DNA from 2 places in the Pseudoalteromonas sp. APM04 genome. Region 1 is predicted to be linked to the other one. Evidence: predicted binding sites of a transcription regulator. Region 1 holds the regulator's gene; the other holds the start of a gene.

The links. The regulator FliA, encoded in region 1, starts transcription of late flagellar genes. The targets are predictions, from matches to a motif close to CTAAAGNTNNNNNNNNNNNNGCCGATA.
Region 2: MTP24_RS13665 (DUF3530 family protein) is a predicted target of FliA. The motif match lies at 4,331-4,357, and genes of this name have one in related genera.

Annotation. Positions count from the first base shown of each region.
Region 1 covers NZ_CP094441.1:945,642-953,212, forward strand. The annotation lists gene flhA (flagellar biosynthesis protein FlhA) at 1-1,339, shown strand, start outside; gene flhF (flagellar biosynthesis protein FlhF) at 1,360-2,835, shown strand; gene MTP24_RS04470 (MinD/ParA family protein) at 2,828-3,688, shown strand; gene MTP24_RS04475 (RNA polymerase sigma factor FliA) at 3,715-4,425, shown strand; gene cheY (chemotaxis response regulator CheY) at 4,465-4,848, shown strand; gene MTP24_RS04485 (protein phosphatase CheZ) at 4,867-5,634, shown strand; gene MTP24_RS04490 (chemotaxis protein CheA) at 5,650-7,571, shown strand, end outside.
Region 2 covers NZ_CP094441.1:2,952,236-2,959,806, reverse strand. The annotation lists gene lptD (LPS assembly protein LptD) at 1-718, opposite strand, end outside; gene MTP24_RS13680 (phosphotransferase) at 831-1,832, shown strand; gene murU (N-acetylmuramate alpha-1-phosphate uridylyltransferase MurU) at 1,829-2,482, shown strand; gene djlA (co-chaperone DjlA) at 2,516-3,373, shown strand; gene MTP24_RS13665 (DUF3530 family protein) at 3,356-4,261, opposite strand; gene rluA (bifunctional tRNA pseudouridine(32) synthase/23S rRNA pseudouridine(746) synthase RluA) at 4,381-5,034, opposite strand; gene rapA (RNA polymerase-associated protein RapA) at 5,228-7,571, opposite strand, start outside.

The sequences.
Region 1 (7,571 bases):
ACTACTATCAATTGGTACCGCAATTGTAGTAACACGCCAAAACGAGTCTCTCAATATGGGCGACCAGTTTAAGAAACAACTTGGCAACGAAAAATCTTTATTTATAGCCTCTGGCATCTTAATTACCATGGGCTTAGTGCCTGGCATGCCTCATTTAGCATTTTTAAGCCTAGGTGCATTATTAGGTTATTTAGCTTACTACACTCAACAAAGTAAATTAAAAGTGGCTGCAGCAGAAGCCGAGGCTGCTGCAAATGGAACTGCTGGTACGGGCGTTGCCAACAAGCAAGAGCAGAAAGAACTTGGCTGGGATGACGTTCAGCAAGTAGATGTAATTGGCTTAGAAGTGGGCTACAGATTAATTCCTTTGGTTGACCAGTCTCAAGGCGGAGAGCTGCTAAATCGTATTAAGGGTGTTCGTAAAAAGCTCTCTCAAGAGCTGGGTTTTTTAGTTCCACCCGTACATATTCGCGATAACTTAGAGCTTGACCCTAATGCATACAGAATTACGCTTATGGGGGTATCTACCGGTGAAGGTGAACTCAAGCATGGTGATGAGTTAGCAATAAATCCAGGTCAAGTATTTGGGCCAATTAAAGGGGTTGAAACTAAAGACCCTGCTTTTGGGCTTGATGCGGTATGGATAAAACCAGATCAAAAAGACGAAGCACAATCGCTTGGCTATACCGTGGTAGATTCAGCTACAGTTGTGGCTACACACATTAGCCAGTTGCTTACTAACAGCGCAGCACTGCTGTTAGGTCACGAGGAAGTACAGAACTTATTAGATATGTTAGGTAAAAGCCACCCTCGCTTAGTTGAAGGTTTAGTCCCTGACGTATTACCGTTAACTGTGATAGTAAAAGTACTACAAAATCTACTTAATGAGGGCGTTGCAATTCGTGATATGCGCTCAATTGTACAAACCCTTGTTGAGTATGGGCCACGTAGCCAAGACCCTGATGTGCTAACGGCTGCAGTACGTATTTCATTACGTCGATTAATCGTTCAAGACGCTGTAGGCATGTCTTCAGAAATCCCTGTCATAACCTTGGCGCCTGAGTTGGAACAGATGTTGCATCAGTCACTACAAAATGCAGGCGACGAAGGTGCCGGTATAGAGCCAGGACTTGCAGAGCGACTTCAAGTGTCACTAAATGAAGCGCATCAAAATCAAGAAATGTCCGGTGAACCTTCAATATTGCTAACGTCGGGAATGTTACGCACTGTGTTATCTCGTTTTGTTAAGTACACCATCCCGGGTTTAAGGGTGATGTCTTATCAAGAGGTACCAGATGAAAGACAGATCAAGATAGTCAGCTCTGTTGGCCAACAATAAGATTTTAAAGGGGTTGAATCATGAAAATAAAACGTTTTTTTGCTAAAGATATGCGCACAGTACTTAAAGAAGTTAAAGACGAATTAGGTGTTGATGCGGTTATTATGTCAAATAAAAAACTAGCTAACGGTGTAGAAATTGTAGCAGCAGTAGATTATGACAAAGCAGCCCCTAAAAAAGAGCAAGCACTTAGCGCTCCAGCACAAAGCTCAACAAAAACACAGCCAGTGCATAATTTTGTAAAACCAGAGCCTCTTCGCGCTAAACCAGAGCCACAAGCGAAAGTAGCCGATAGTCTTCAGGCATTATTAGAGCGTCAAGCCCCACGCCCTCGTTCTGCAGAATTGGCTTCTATGTTTTCTCAATCAGGTATTGATACTACAGACAACTACCAAGAGCCAGTTCAAGAGCAGCGTCCTCGTCCTATATTCATTAATGAACGTCAAGCTTCAGCGCGTCCGCAAACACAAGCAGACAGCCTTGGATTTGATGATTTAGAAAGTGGTTTTGATGATCTTGACAGTCCAGTGACACCTCGCGAAGAAACTAAGCATACTGAAAGTGAGCAAATTTCGTCAATGCGTGACGAAATGAATGCCATTCGTCAATTGTTAGAACATCAAGTGTCAGGGCTTATGCAACAAGACATGGCAAGACGCGATCCTACTCGTGCATGCATGATTGATCGTTTAGTCGGTATGGGAATAGATAAAGATGTTGCTGAGCAAATGGCGTGCTTTGTACCTGACGATGTATCTCGCCAGCAAGGTTGGAAAGCACTTTTAACAATGGTTGAAGATCAGATGCAGACAACCAACAACGAGATTTTACGTCAAGGCGGTGTATACGCCTTAGTCGGCCCAACGGGTGTTGGCAAAACAACAACCGTTGCTAAATTAGCTGCGCTTGGCGCACAAAAATACGGTGCAGACAAAGTCGCTTTAATCACAACAGACACATACAGAATTGGTGCTTATGAGCAACTCGCCACTTATGGCCGAATTATAGGTTGTGGTGTAAAGCAAGTTAAAGATGCTAATGAATTAGCTGAAGTTTTATATCATTTACGAAATAAACGACTAGTATTAATTGATACTGCGGGTATGAGCCAACGCGACTTGCGCTTAACAGAGCAACTTAATACGCTAATGCGTAATCAGCGTGTTGATATTCGCAGTTATTTAGTGCTCAGCGCAACATCGCAAATACATGTGTTGCAAGAAACCGTTAGGCACTTTAAAAAAGTGCAGTTAAGTGGTTGTATATTCACCAAATTAGACGAATCTTTAAGTTTAGGTGAGATTATTAGTATAGCGATTCAAAATCGCCTTCCAATAGGGTATCTTACTAACGGTCAACGAGTACCAGAAGATATTCGAGTTGCAAATGCTGAAAAACTAGTTAAAAAGGCTGAGCAACTCTATTTAAAAAGAGCAAAAGTACAACATTCAAGGCACCAAGCAGTGGCGCCAAGCACAGTAGGGATGTATGATTAACACAGTATTAGATCAAGCAAGTGGCCTGCGCAAAATGAGTCAAAACAATAACAACGGCGTAAAAGTTATCGCTGTCACTGGCGGTAAAGGTGGAGTAGGAAAAACAAATGTTTCTCTGAATACTGCAATTGCATTAGGCCAGCAAGGTAACAGAGTGTTGGTTCTTGATGCCGATTTAGGCTTAGCAAACTGTGACGTTATGCTAGGACTACGTGTTGAACGTAACTTATCACATGTTTTATCTGGTGAATGTGAACTTGATGAAATTTTAGTTGAAGGCCCCGCAGGTATAAAGATTGTACCCGCAACGTCAGGCTCTCAAAGTATGGTTGAATTATCGCCTTCAGAGCACGCGGGACTTATACGGGCTTTTAGTGAATTAAATACAGAATTTGATATTTTAATTGTCGATACAGCCGCAGGTATTTCAGACATGGTGCTGAGTTTTTCTCGCGCGGCACAAGACGTCATGGTTGTTGTATGCGACGAGCCCACATCGATTACAGATGCTTACGCGCTCATTAAAGTGTTGAGTCGCGAGCATGGTGTATACAAATTTAAAATTGTTGCAAATATGGTCCGTAGTATGCGTGAAGGGCAAGAGTTATTTGCTAAACTTTCCAAAGTGACCGATCGTTTTTTAGATGTATCAATGGACCTGGTCGCAACGGTTCCCTACGACGAAAATATGCGCAAAGCAACGCGTCGCCAAAAAGTTATTGTAGAGCTTTTTCCTAATTCGCCGGCGGCACTTGCTTTTCAAGCGTTAGCAACAAAAGCAGTTAAATGGCCAATACCTAATCAACCATCAGGTCATCTGGAGTTTTTCATAGAGAAACTAGTAAACGGCTAATTATGACAACATTGGTGAATAAAGTTATGGGATATCAATCAGCACAAAACTTAAATGTGATTGTTGAAAAACATGCATCACTTGTCAAAAAAGTGGCATGTCATCTTATAGCGCGTTTACCAGCCAGCGTGCAGCTGGACGATTTAATACAATCAGGAATGATAGGTCTGATTGAAGCATCTAAAAGTTTTGATGCAACCAAAGGGGCTAGCTTTGAAACTTTTGCGGGGATTCGTATTCGTGGGGCAATGCTTGACGAGATGCGACGTGGCGATTGGGCACCCCGTTCAGTACATCGTAAAAGCCGTTTGGTGGCCGAAACAATTGCTTTTTTAGAAAAAAGCTTAAACCGTGAGCCAACAGATATAGAAGTTGCTGAAAAACTTGAAATTTCGTTAAATGAGTACCATCATATCTTAAACGATGTAAATGCAAGTAAAGTACTCGGTATTGAAGACCTTGGTGTTGATGAAGATGCCATCAGTCCAGTGGGCCAAGATTTAGCGCTAGACAAACCGTTTAATAATGTTAAAAATGAGCGGTTTAACGAGTCTCTATTAGGTGCAATAAAATCTTTACCAGAACGTGATGCAATGGTGCTGTCTTTGTACTATAACGATGAAATGAATTTAAAAGAAATAGGGCATATACTCGATGTAAGTGAATCGCGTGTAAGTCAAATACATGGTCAGGCGATGATTAAGCTTAAAGCTAAAATCAATGACTGGATAAATTAGTAGTAAGTAAACAAGGTTAAGACCTCACTGGGGGATGTTTTGGATAAAAACATGAAAATTCTGGTTGTTGACGATTTTTCAACAATGAGACGTATTATTAAAAATCTGTTGCGTGACTTAGGTTTCACTAATGTTCAAGAAGCAGACGATGGGTCAACCGCTTTGCCAATGCTACAAAATCAAGTATTTGATTTTGTTGTTACCGATTGGAATATGCCAGGAATGCAGGGTATAGACCTACTAAGAGCAATACGTGCGGATGATAAGCTTAAACACATTCCAGTATTGATGGTAACGGCTGAAGCTAAAAAAGAACAAATTATAGCGGCAGCACAGGCAGGTGTTAATGGTTATATCGTTAAGCCATTTACTGCTGGAACACTCAAAACTAAATTAGAAAAAGTATTTGAACGTTTAGGCTAATGATAGGGGGAGAGGCTTATGTCAGCACTTGCTGCGCCTCAAATAACTTTAGAACAAGCTCGTCAGCTCGTTGTTTTTCTAGAAAACGGTGAGCAAGACAAAGCCAATCAGTTAATTTTAGATACCGCTTCTAAGGAGCAATCTGAAATATTTGCTGAGGTTGGAAAGTTAACCCGTCAATTGCATGAAGCTTTAAAAAGCTTTGAGCTAGACACTCGCTTATCTGACTTAACTACCGATGCTATTCCAGATGCAAAAAAACGGCTCAATTATGTTATAGAAATGACAGAAAATGCCGCGAATAAAACAATGGATGCTGTTGAGGCTAGCCTACCAATTGCTCAACAGTTGGCAGACGAAATATCTCATATCAAACCGACATGGGATCGCCTAATGAATCGAGAGATTGAGTTAGGGGAGTTTAAATCGTTATGCCACAGCATTGATAAGTTTATGAACAATTCTCATCATAAAACCGATGAGCTGCAAAGTTTGATGACTAATGTACTTATGGCACAAGACTATCAAGATTTAACCGGACAAGTTATTCGCCGAGTTATTGAGCTTGTTAGAGAAGTTGAAGAAAGCTTAATTCATCTTTTGACAGCCTTCGCTGATCAAAGCGAAAGTAAAGCCGAAAAAATAGAACAACAAAAAACAAATGAACCATTAGACGAACAAACTTTAGCAGGTCCAGAAGGCCCTATTATTGATAAAGAATCACGTAATGATGTTGTATCTGATCAAGATGAAGTCGATGATCTTTTATCAAGTTTGGGCTTCTAAGAGGAGAGTAACTGCATGTTTGAAGTCGATGAAGATATTTTACAAGACTTTCTTGTAGAGGCAGGAGAAATCCTAGAGCTTTTATCTGAACAGTTAGTTGAGCTGGAAAACAATCCAGAGGACACCGAATTACTCAATGCCATATTTAGAGGGTTTCACACTGTAAAAGGTGGTGCTGGGTTTTTAGCTATGACCGAGCTCGTTGACGCATGTCATGGCGCAGAGAATGTGTTCGACCTGCTTAGGCAAGGCGTACGAACGGTTAATTCGGAGTTGATGGACGTAATTTTACAAGCTCTCGATACGATTAACGAGATGTTTGCTACCATTCAAAATCGTGACAAACCAGAACCCGCTGATCCCGAACTTCTTGAAACCCTTCATAAACTAGGTTTACCTCCAACAGAAGAAGAGCTTGCTGGTGACTCACCAGTTGATTCAACTGAAGAACCTCAAGCCGAGGTTATTGATGCCCCAGTTGCCGAGGAAGCCTCAGGAACTGATGAAGAAGATCCGTTTGCATTTGACGAGCTATTTAGCGGTGGAACAGTTGAACAAAGCGATGATGAAACTCAGATTGACGAAATAACAGAAGATGAATTTGAAAACTTACTAGACGAATTACATGGAAAAGGTCAAAGCCCTGTAGCTGAAAGCGCGTCCAGTAGTAGTGATGTCAGTGGAGACATTACAGATGATGAGTTTGACAACTTACTTGATGAACTTCATGGCGTTGGAAGCTTTGGTGCTGTTGCGGCCAGTGAGCCTGTAAAAGAGCAAACAGCAAGTAATAATTCTGCAGAAAGCTCTGCAACGCCTTCAACACGTTCACCTGCAAGTGATTCTAGCGATGATGAAATTAGCGATGATGAGTTTGAAGCATTGCTTGACGAACTTCATGGATCAGGTGCCCCTAAATCAATAGAGAGCCCTGCAGCTTCAGAGCCGAAGCCCGCTGCTAAACCTGTGGCTAAGGTAAGTGAGCCTGTCAAAAAGCCTGAACCTGTAAAAGCCGCTGCGCCAAAACCAGTGCAAAAGCCTGCAGAAAAAGCAGCTCCAGCGCCTGCAGCTGTGAAAAAGCCAGCTCCTCCGCAAGCAGAAACAACAGTCCGAGTTGACACAAAACGCCTAGACCAAATAATGAATATGGTGGGTGAGCTTGTACTTGTTCGTAACAGATTGGTAAGTTTAGCCACTAACTCAGAAAGTGAAGCAATGGGCAAAGCCATTTCTAACTTAGATGTTGTGACGGCTGATATCCAAGGCGCAGTAATGCAAACGCGAATGCAGCCAATTAAAAAGGTATTTGGCCGCTTCCCTCGCGTTGTTCGTGACTTAGCACGAAGCTTAAATAAAGATATTAGTTTACAGCTTGTTGGTGAAGAAACTGATTTAGATAAAAACTTGGTTGAGGCACTTGCAGACCCGCTTGTTCACTTAGTTAGAAACTCAGTTGACCACGGAATAGAGATGCCAGCAGCTCGTGAAGCAGCAGGCAAACCTCGGACGGGTAATGTTACACTTTCAGCGTCTCAAGAGGGAGACCATATTTTGCTTACCATCAAAGATGATGGTGCGGGTATGGATGCTGAAAAGCTCAAAAAAATAGCAATCAGTAAAGGCGTTTTAGATCACGACCAGGCGAGCCGTTTATCGGATACCGAGGCGTACAATTTAATCTTTGCACCAGGATTTTCTACCAAAGAAGAGATCTCTGACATCTCAGGGCGTGGTGTGGGAATGGATGTTGTAAAAACTAAAATCACTCAACTTAATGGCTCAGTGAGTATTCAGTCAGAGCTAGGTGTTGGTACAATTTTAGAAATAAAAGTACCGTTAACACTTGCGATATTACCAACCTTGATGGTTGTAGTTGGCGAACAAACATTTGCATTACCATTAGCTGGTGTAAGTGAAATATTCCATTTAGATCTAAC
Region 2 (7,571 bases), 1.5 Mb from region 1:
TAGGCGCAATATTCCAATAATAAGGAGTAATGGTTTCTAAGCCATACTTGTCTGAGCTTGAGATACTAGGCGTGAGTAATCCCGATTTACGGCGCTCGTCTAATGGAAAAGTAAAATAAGGTAAATATAAAACAGGGGTATTTAAAATTCGAAGTATGGCGTTGTGAGTTTCACCCCAACCTTCTTCGCGAGATAAATTAATCTCGTCGGCTTCAATTTCCCAAGCTGGGGTTTCGCCCGGACAAGCAGTAAAGCTTGCATTCATCAGTACTAAGCCAGAATCGTTTATAGTGAGCTTTTCAGCACCGCCTTTACCTTGTTGTTCTGTTAGCTTGTAATCAGCACCTAACAGGCTAATTTCTGAATTATTTAAATCGGCATTTAACCCTGAGCTATTTACGTTACTAACAGCATCGCGATATACAATAGGACCTGTGGCATTAAGTAAACCACGTTGCTTGTCTATCAATGCAGTTTGTGCGGACAAACTCATATTAACGGTGTTAATATCAACATTGCCGGTAAATTCGGCGCTTTGAGTACCAAGGAGTTCTACATCATCAGCTTTAATGTCAACATTACCGAGTTTTACGCCAGGTAGCGGTTGCCAAGCTCTGGTTTGCATTGAAGTGCCACAAAGTTTGTGTGTCAGTTCAGTTTCGGCAAGCGATGGTGCGCTAACTACGCTTAGCATCAAAATGCCCCAGGTTTTGCTCATTTATTGACCCTAATACTGTGTGTATAAATATAATTTACACATAATAAAGGAAAATAATGGCAAATACAGTAATTGACCTAATTAACTTAGTTAAAAATAGATATCTTATAAAATGACACGCTTTGATAATTTACAACACTTCATAACGACCCACTTTGGCAAACAGCCAGATACCCTTGAGGCGATAACCGGAGATGCGAGTTTTAGGCGGTATTTTCGCTTAACAATTAATAATCAGCACTTTATTGTAATGGACTCCGATCCACAAAAGGTCAATAACGCACCATATTTATCTTTGAATCAAGTTTTTACTGACCAGGGTTTTTTGTTACCGCATATTATTAAAAGTGATGAACAACAAGGCTTTTTTATTTTAACTGATTTAGGCAGCACACACTTAGCCGACATGCTTAATGATGCAAATAGAACCGACTACTACACACAGTTAATAAGTTTATCAGCCAAGTGGGCACAAACGCCTGAGGCTTCAGATATGCAGGCCTATGGTAAAGACTTTATAGCGCTTGAATTGTCGATATTCAGCCAATGGTTAGTAAAAGAGTTTATTGCTGAAAACGTTGATACAAACCAACTTAAAATGTGGGAGTTGAGCTGTGATCTACTCACTAAAACCATGCTTGAACAACCCACGGTCACAGTTCATCGCGACTTCCACAGCCGTAATATTATGCACAGCGATTCTCAGTGGGCAATAATTGATTACCAAGACACCGTACGCGGGCCACTTTGTTACGATTTAGTTTCGTTGTTACGCGATTGCTATTTTAAGCTCCCTAACAATGAACTCGCTCAGTTACTAGTATTTGGATATAACGAGTTTAAACGCGAAGGCTTAGTCACTAACACGTCGTTTGAAGAATTTAAAGTTTGGTTTGACTTAACGGGTTTACAGCGTCATTTAAAAGCCGCAGGTATATTTTGTCGCCTGTATTTGCGTGACGGTAAGGCCGGTTATTTAGCTAATATTTTGCCTACCCTTGAATATATTGTAGATGTTGCTGAACGCTATCCTGAACTCAATGCACTCAGTGACTGGGTTAAAAATACGATAGTGCCAAAAGTGACTAAAAGATTAGAGCAGGTAAATTTATGAAAGCCATGATTTTAGCCGCAGGGCGTGGGCAGCGCATGATGCCGCTCACTCAAACTATGCCTAAACCTATGCTTAAAGTGCAAAATAAACCACTAATAGAGCATCATGTTAATAACTTAAAGGCCGCTGGCATTACCGACATAGTGATAAACCTTGCATGGCAGGGTGATAAAATTAAAGCGTACTTTAAAGATGGCAGTCAATTTGGTGTAAATATTGTTTATAGCCAAGAAGTTGAAGGCGGCCTTGAGACCGCCGGTGGTATTATTCAAGCACTTCCTTTATTGGGTGAGTCGTTTATTGTGATAAATGGCGATGTATTTACCGATTACGATGTAAGCTCGCTTATGCAATTACATTTACAGCCAGGAGAGGCACATTTGGTGCTTATTGAAAATCCCCCACACAATCTTGGTGGGGATTTTACATTGAGCCATTTATCGCCAGATAGTCAAAAATATACGTTTTCGGGTATTAGTCGTTATCAGGCTGACTTTTTTAATGGTTTAGAGCCGGGCATTCGTCCGCTTGGGCCGTTATTGCGAGAAAAACTAAGTAAGCATTTAGTGTCTACCGAGCTTTATATTGGTAATTGGGATGATATAGGCACACCAGCGCGTTTAATGGCATTAAATGAGCGCTTGGCGTAAGCCGACACATAATTAATAGGAGTAGTCGTTTACATGTGGGGAAAAATACTCGGATTTTGTTTTGGTTTTATGTTTGGCAAAATTTTTGGTGCTATTTTAGGGTTATACCTTGGTCATTTATTTGATAAAAGCTTAAAAAATAATTTTGATAAGGCGGGTGGTTTTTCAAGTTTATTTAATGGTGATGATGTCCACGAGCGTCAAGCGCTATTCTTTTCAAGCTGCTTTGCAGTGATGGGGCATATTGCAAAGTCTAATGGCCGAGTAAGCGAGGTACACATTAAAGCCGCTAGCTTATTTATGGACGAAATGGGTTTGAAAGGCGAAGAACGCCGTGAAGCACAGCATGCATTTCAAGCGGGTAAACAAAGCGACTTTTCATTAAAAGAAACCGTCTATGATTTTAAAGAACGCTTTGCTAAGCGTCATGATTTACTGCAATTATTTTTAGAAATACAAATTCAAATGGCGTTTTCTGATGGCGTTTTAGCTGACCAAGAAAAGCAGTTATTAAGTGAAGTAAGCAAGCAGTTAGGTATTTCTAAAACTCATTTTGCGTTTGTACTTAAACGCTATCAAGCTGAATTTAACTTTAGAAAACAGCAACAGCGTTACCAACAGCAGCAAGGGCAAAGTAGCAGTTATAAAGAAGGCTCAGGGCACCATGTACCCCCCAACAATAATATGAATCGTGCGCAAGCGCTTGGGCTTTTAGGACTTAACGATGGGGCAACCGAGCGGGAAGTAAAAGTAGCGTACCGAAAGTTAATGGCGCAACATCACCCTGATAAATTAGTATCGCAAGGTTTACCAAAACATATGATGGAATTGGCGGTTAAAAAAAGCCAAGACATTCAAGCAGCCTATGAGTATTTAAAAAAGGCGGCGTAAAAAGCCGTCTATTTCTTTTGTTAGCCGAGCATGTTGTTGAGGTTGATCACGAAGCCCAAATAACTGGCGCTGGCGGTAGTCAAACTTGGCGTTTCGGTTAACCCAGCGCTGGCGATTTTTTAAGTTAATTAAAATATCACGGTTGTCGCTGGCGTAATAAATATCTAAAAATGCAGGCGTAACAAGAGACGTTGTTTGGCTTAAGCTTTTATTGCGCTTTGCATTGGGCAGATAGCTACTTACACTAATAAACGCATCAATACGCTCCTGTGGAAAGTCTGCATAGTACTCAGTTAAAACCCCTGCGCTGGTGCCTTGCGCAATTACAACGATATTAGTGGGTTCTTGCATCGCGGTTTGGTAAAGCGCTTTGTAGCGAGCAAGTAAATTTAGTTTGTAGTTATCGAGTATTTCGTCGCTGATGGCTTCAATGGCATCCACATGATGAGGCGCTTCATTTTTACTTGAAGCATCAGGCTGCTCTGATTCACTGTTGGCTTGACTCTCTGTTTCAGTGGCGGCACTTGGTGCTGTTTCTGCAGCAGACTCAGCTATTTTACTCGCTTGCCAATCAATATCAGGGGTGGTCATCGCATAGGTGGTGTAGCCTAAATTGTTAAGCTCTTTGCGTAAGTAACTCATTCCAGCATTGTTGGTAGGGGTTGATTGCCAATCGGGAATAAGTAATACAATCCCTCTAAAATCAGCGCTCATGTATTCACTACGTAAACTTAAAAATTCAGTTTCACCTGCTAGCATTGTTTTTACTTCGTCGGTAGGTAAAAGGCGTTTAATATCGCTATTTTCAATACTTGATAAAGAAGGCGGGGCAATATGTTCTGCAGCCGTTGTACAGAGTCCTAAAAGGGCTACACAGCTAAACGCCATGTAACACAGAACCTTTTTAAATAATTGCAAAAACACCATAACACGCTCAACCAGTCGTCATTAGTTAGGTATCGGCATGCTTGTTTAAAAGTTTAATTTTTCCTAAGTAATTGAGCCCATTAAAACTCGGGTTTTGCTTCAAAGGTCATTACTTGTTCGGTTACTGGGTGTTTTAGTTGCAACATTTGTGCGTGGAGTTGTAAACGCGGTGCGGCTGCAAGCGCCTCTTTATGAGCATAGAGTCGGTCACCTAAAATAGGGTGGTCAAGGCTTAGCATGTGTACGCGCAATTGATGTGAACGCCCCGTAATTGGAGTGAGCTCTACGCGTGTGGCGTTTTCTTCTCGTTCAAGTACTTTGAAATGAGTGAGTGATGGCTTGCCATTTTCATGATCTACCATTTGCTTTGGGCGATTAGGCCAGTCGCAAATAAGGGGTAAATCAACCGAGCCATTGTTTTGTTCAAGCTTACCAAAAACGCGAGCTATATAACGCTTAGCGGTTTCGCGATCTTGAAATTGCATACTTAAATGTCGGTGTGCAGCTTTATTCATAGCAAGGCAGAGTATGCCAGACGTTGCCATATCAAGACGATGAACAATTCTTGCAGTTGGAAATACGCGATTAACGCGGTTAATTAAGCTGTCGGCATGCTTAGGATCTTTACCCGGTACGGTCAATAATTCGCTGGGTTTATTAACAATGAGCAAGTCGTCGTCTTGAAAAAGTATGGTTAAATACGGGTTCATTGGGGGATTGTAATTAACTAACACGGCCGACCTTAATGATTTTGAAGGACGCTATTTTAGGGTAGCAAGGGCAAAGGCTCAAGGAAAACATTGATAGCCTGTACGAAGGCTTCTAATTTATATACTTTTTTGAATATAAAAAAGCGCGGTATAAATACCACGCTTTACTTAGCTGCTGTTGTTTGCAATTTTTACTAACAACTAAAAGCTCAAAACCTTAGTGAGAAACCACGATTAAGCGAATTGCATCTAGTTGTAACTGCGCCTTTTCAATGTGTGCAGTTAGCTCGGTGCGTTGCTTATCGTAAAAGGTAATTTCTTCTTGGCGAATATTAGGGTTAATTTGCTTAAGCGCGCTTAATCGCTCTTGTTCTTCGCTAAGAGACGTTTGCATTTTAGCTAGCGACTGTGCACGAATAACCTCGAGTTTTTCTTGTGCCATGTCTTTTGCAGTTGTGATCATAGGGTGAATTGCGCTTTGTAACGCACCCGCAAGTTTACTTGCTGTTTGACGACCAACGGCTGAAAGCTGTTGGTTAAACCCGTCAAATGCGACGTTTTCGCCTAAGTTATTACTGGCTTTATCAAGCAATATACGAATAGGCGTTGGAGGTAAAAAGCGGCCCACTTGTAATGCTTTAGGCGCCATTGCTTCGGCTACAAAAATAAGCTCAACAAAAAAGGTGCCCGCAGGGAGTTTTTTGTTTTTGAGTAAAGCAACCGATGCGCTACCAAAGTCATCATCACAAATCATATCCATCGTGCCTTGCACCATTGGATGATCCCAACTGATAAAATGTACATCTTCTTGCGAAAGTGCAGTATCACGGTCAAATGTCACTGTCATGCCGTCATCTTTAAGCGATGGAAATGACGCGCTTAACATATGCTCTGTAGGCTTTAATATAATTGTATTTTCGCCTTTGTCTTCTTGGCTTACACCAAAGGTGTCGAACACGTTAATCATGTAGCTGGGCAGCTCAAACTGGTTGTCGAGCTTTTCAATATCAGCAACTAATGAGTCGGCGGCGCCTTGCCCCGATGAGTGCAGTTCTAATAAACGATCTCGTCCACTTTCCATTTTTTTACGTAGCACAGTATTTTGCTGAGCGACTTGCTCAAGGAGTGGGTCAAGTTCGTCTTCATCACAGTTATGGGCTGAAATAAACTCGAGTAAGTCATCACGAAATTCTTTATACAATAGCTGGCCAGTTGTTGATGTGGTTTCAAACGCATCCAGGCCTTCATTGTACCAACGCAGTAACACTTCTTGCGCCGTGTTTTCAAAATATGGCACGTGAATGTTTACATCTTGTGTTTGCCCTATACGGTCTAATCGACCAATTCGTTGCTCTAGTAAATCTGGGTTTAATGGTAAATCAAATAACACTAGGTGATGTGAGAACTGAAAGTTACGACCTTCTGAGCCAATTTCTGAACACAATAATATTTGTGCGTTATCGTATTCGTCTGCAAAAAAGGCGGCCGCGCGGTCACGCTCTATAATTGACATACCTTCGTGGAAAACCGAGGCTTTAATCGCTTCACGTTCACGCAGTATTTGTTCAAGGCTAATAGCCGTTTCGGCCTTGGCACAAATAAGGAGTACTTTTTCGTGTTTAAGCGTTTTAAGTGTTTCGATTAACCAATCTACGCGAGGGTCAAAGGCGCCCCAGCTTGCGCTTTCACCTTCAAACTCTTGGAATATTTTTTCAGGAAAAAGAGCACGATGCGCGCTCAGCTCAGCGTTTTGAATACCACTCATGTTACCTAATACCGACATGGCCGTTTTGTATTGCTTTGGTAATGCCATTGGATAGGCATGCAATTTACGACTTGGGTAGCCATCAATGCCACTGCGGCTATTTCTGAACAATATACGGCCAGTACCGTGTCTGTCGAGTAGCATGTTAAGTATTTCTTTACGCGCTGGTAAATCACCTTGCTGTGCTTTTTCAAGAATGACGGTAATGTCGGTTTCTTTTAATAGCTCGATAAGCGTTGCTTTTGCATTGTCGTCAAGAGCTTGCTCTTGCAATAACTGGTTTGCAGCTTGCGCTACATCTTTGTAATTGGCTTCTTCTTCTTTGAATACGTCGTAGTCGTAAAAACGGTCAGGGTCGAGCAATTGTAAACGTGCAAAGTGACTGCTATGGCCTAGTTGATCAGGCGTTGCTGTAAGTAAAATAAGGCCTGGAATATCTTGGCTTAGCTCAGCCATGCGCTGATATTCAGTACTTGGTTTACCGTTATTAATGCTTAAGTGGTGCGCTTCATCAACAACTAATAGATCCCAATCAGCCAATGTGGCTTGTTCAAACCAGCGCTTTTTCTTGGTTAAAAACTCAAGACTAGTAAGGACTAGCTGCTCTGTATCAAATACATTTGGCGAGTCGGCAAAGGCTTCGTCGCAACGCTCTTCATCAAAAATAGAAAAACGTAGGTTAAAGCGGCGTAGCATTTCGACTAACCACTGGTGCTGAAGGTTTTCAGGTACAACAATAAGTACACGGCTGGCGCGGCCACTAATAATTTGCTGATGCAGAATCATGCCTGCTTCA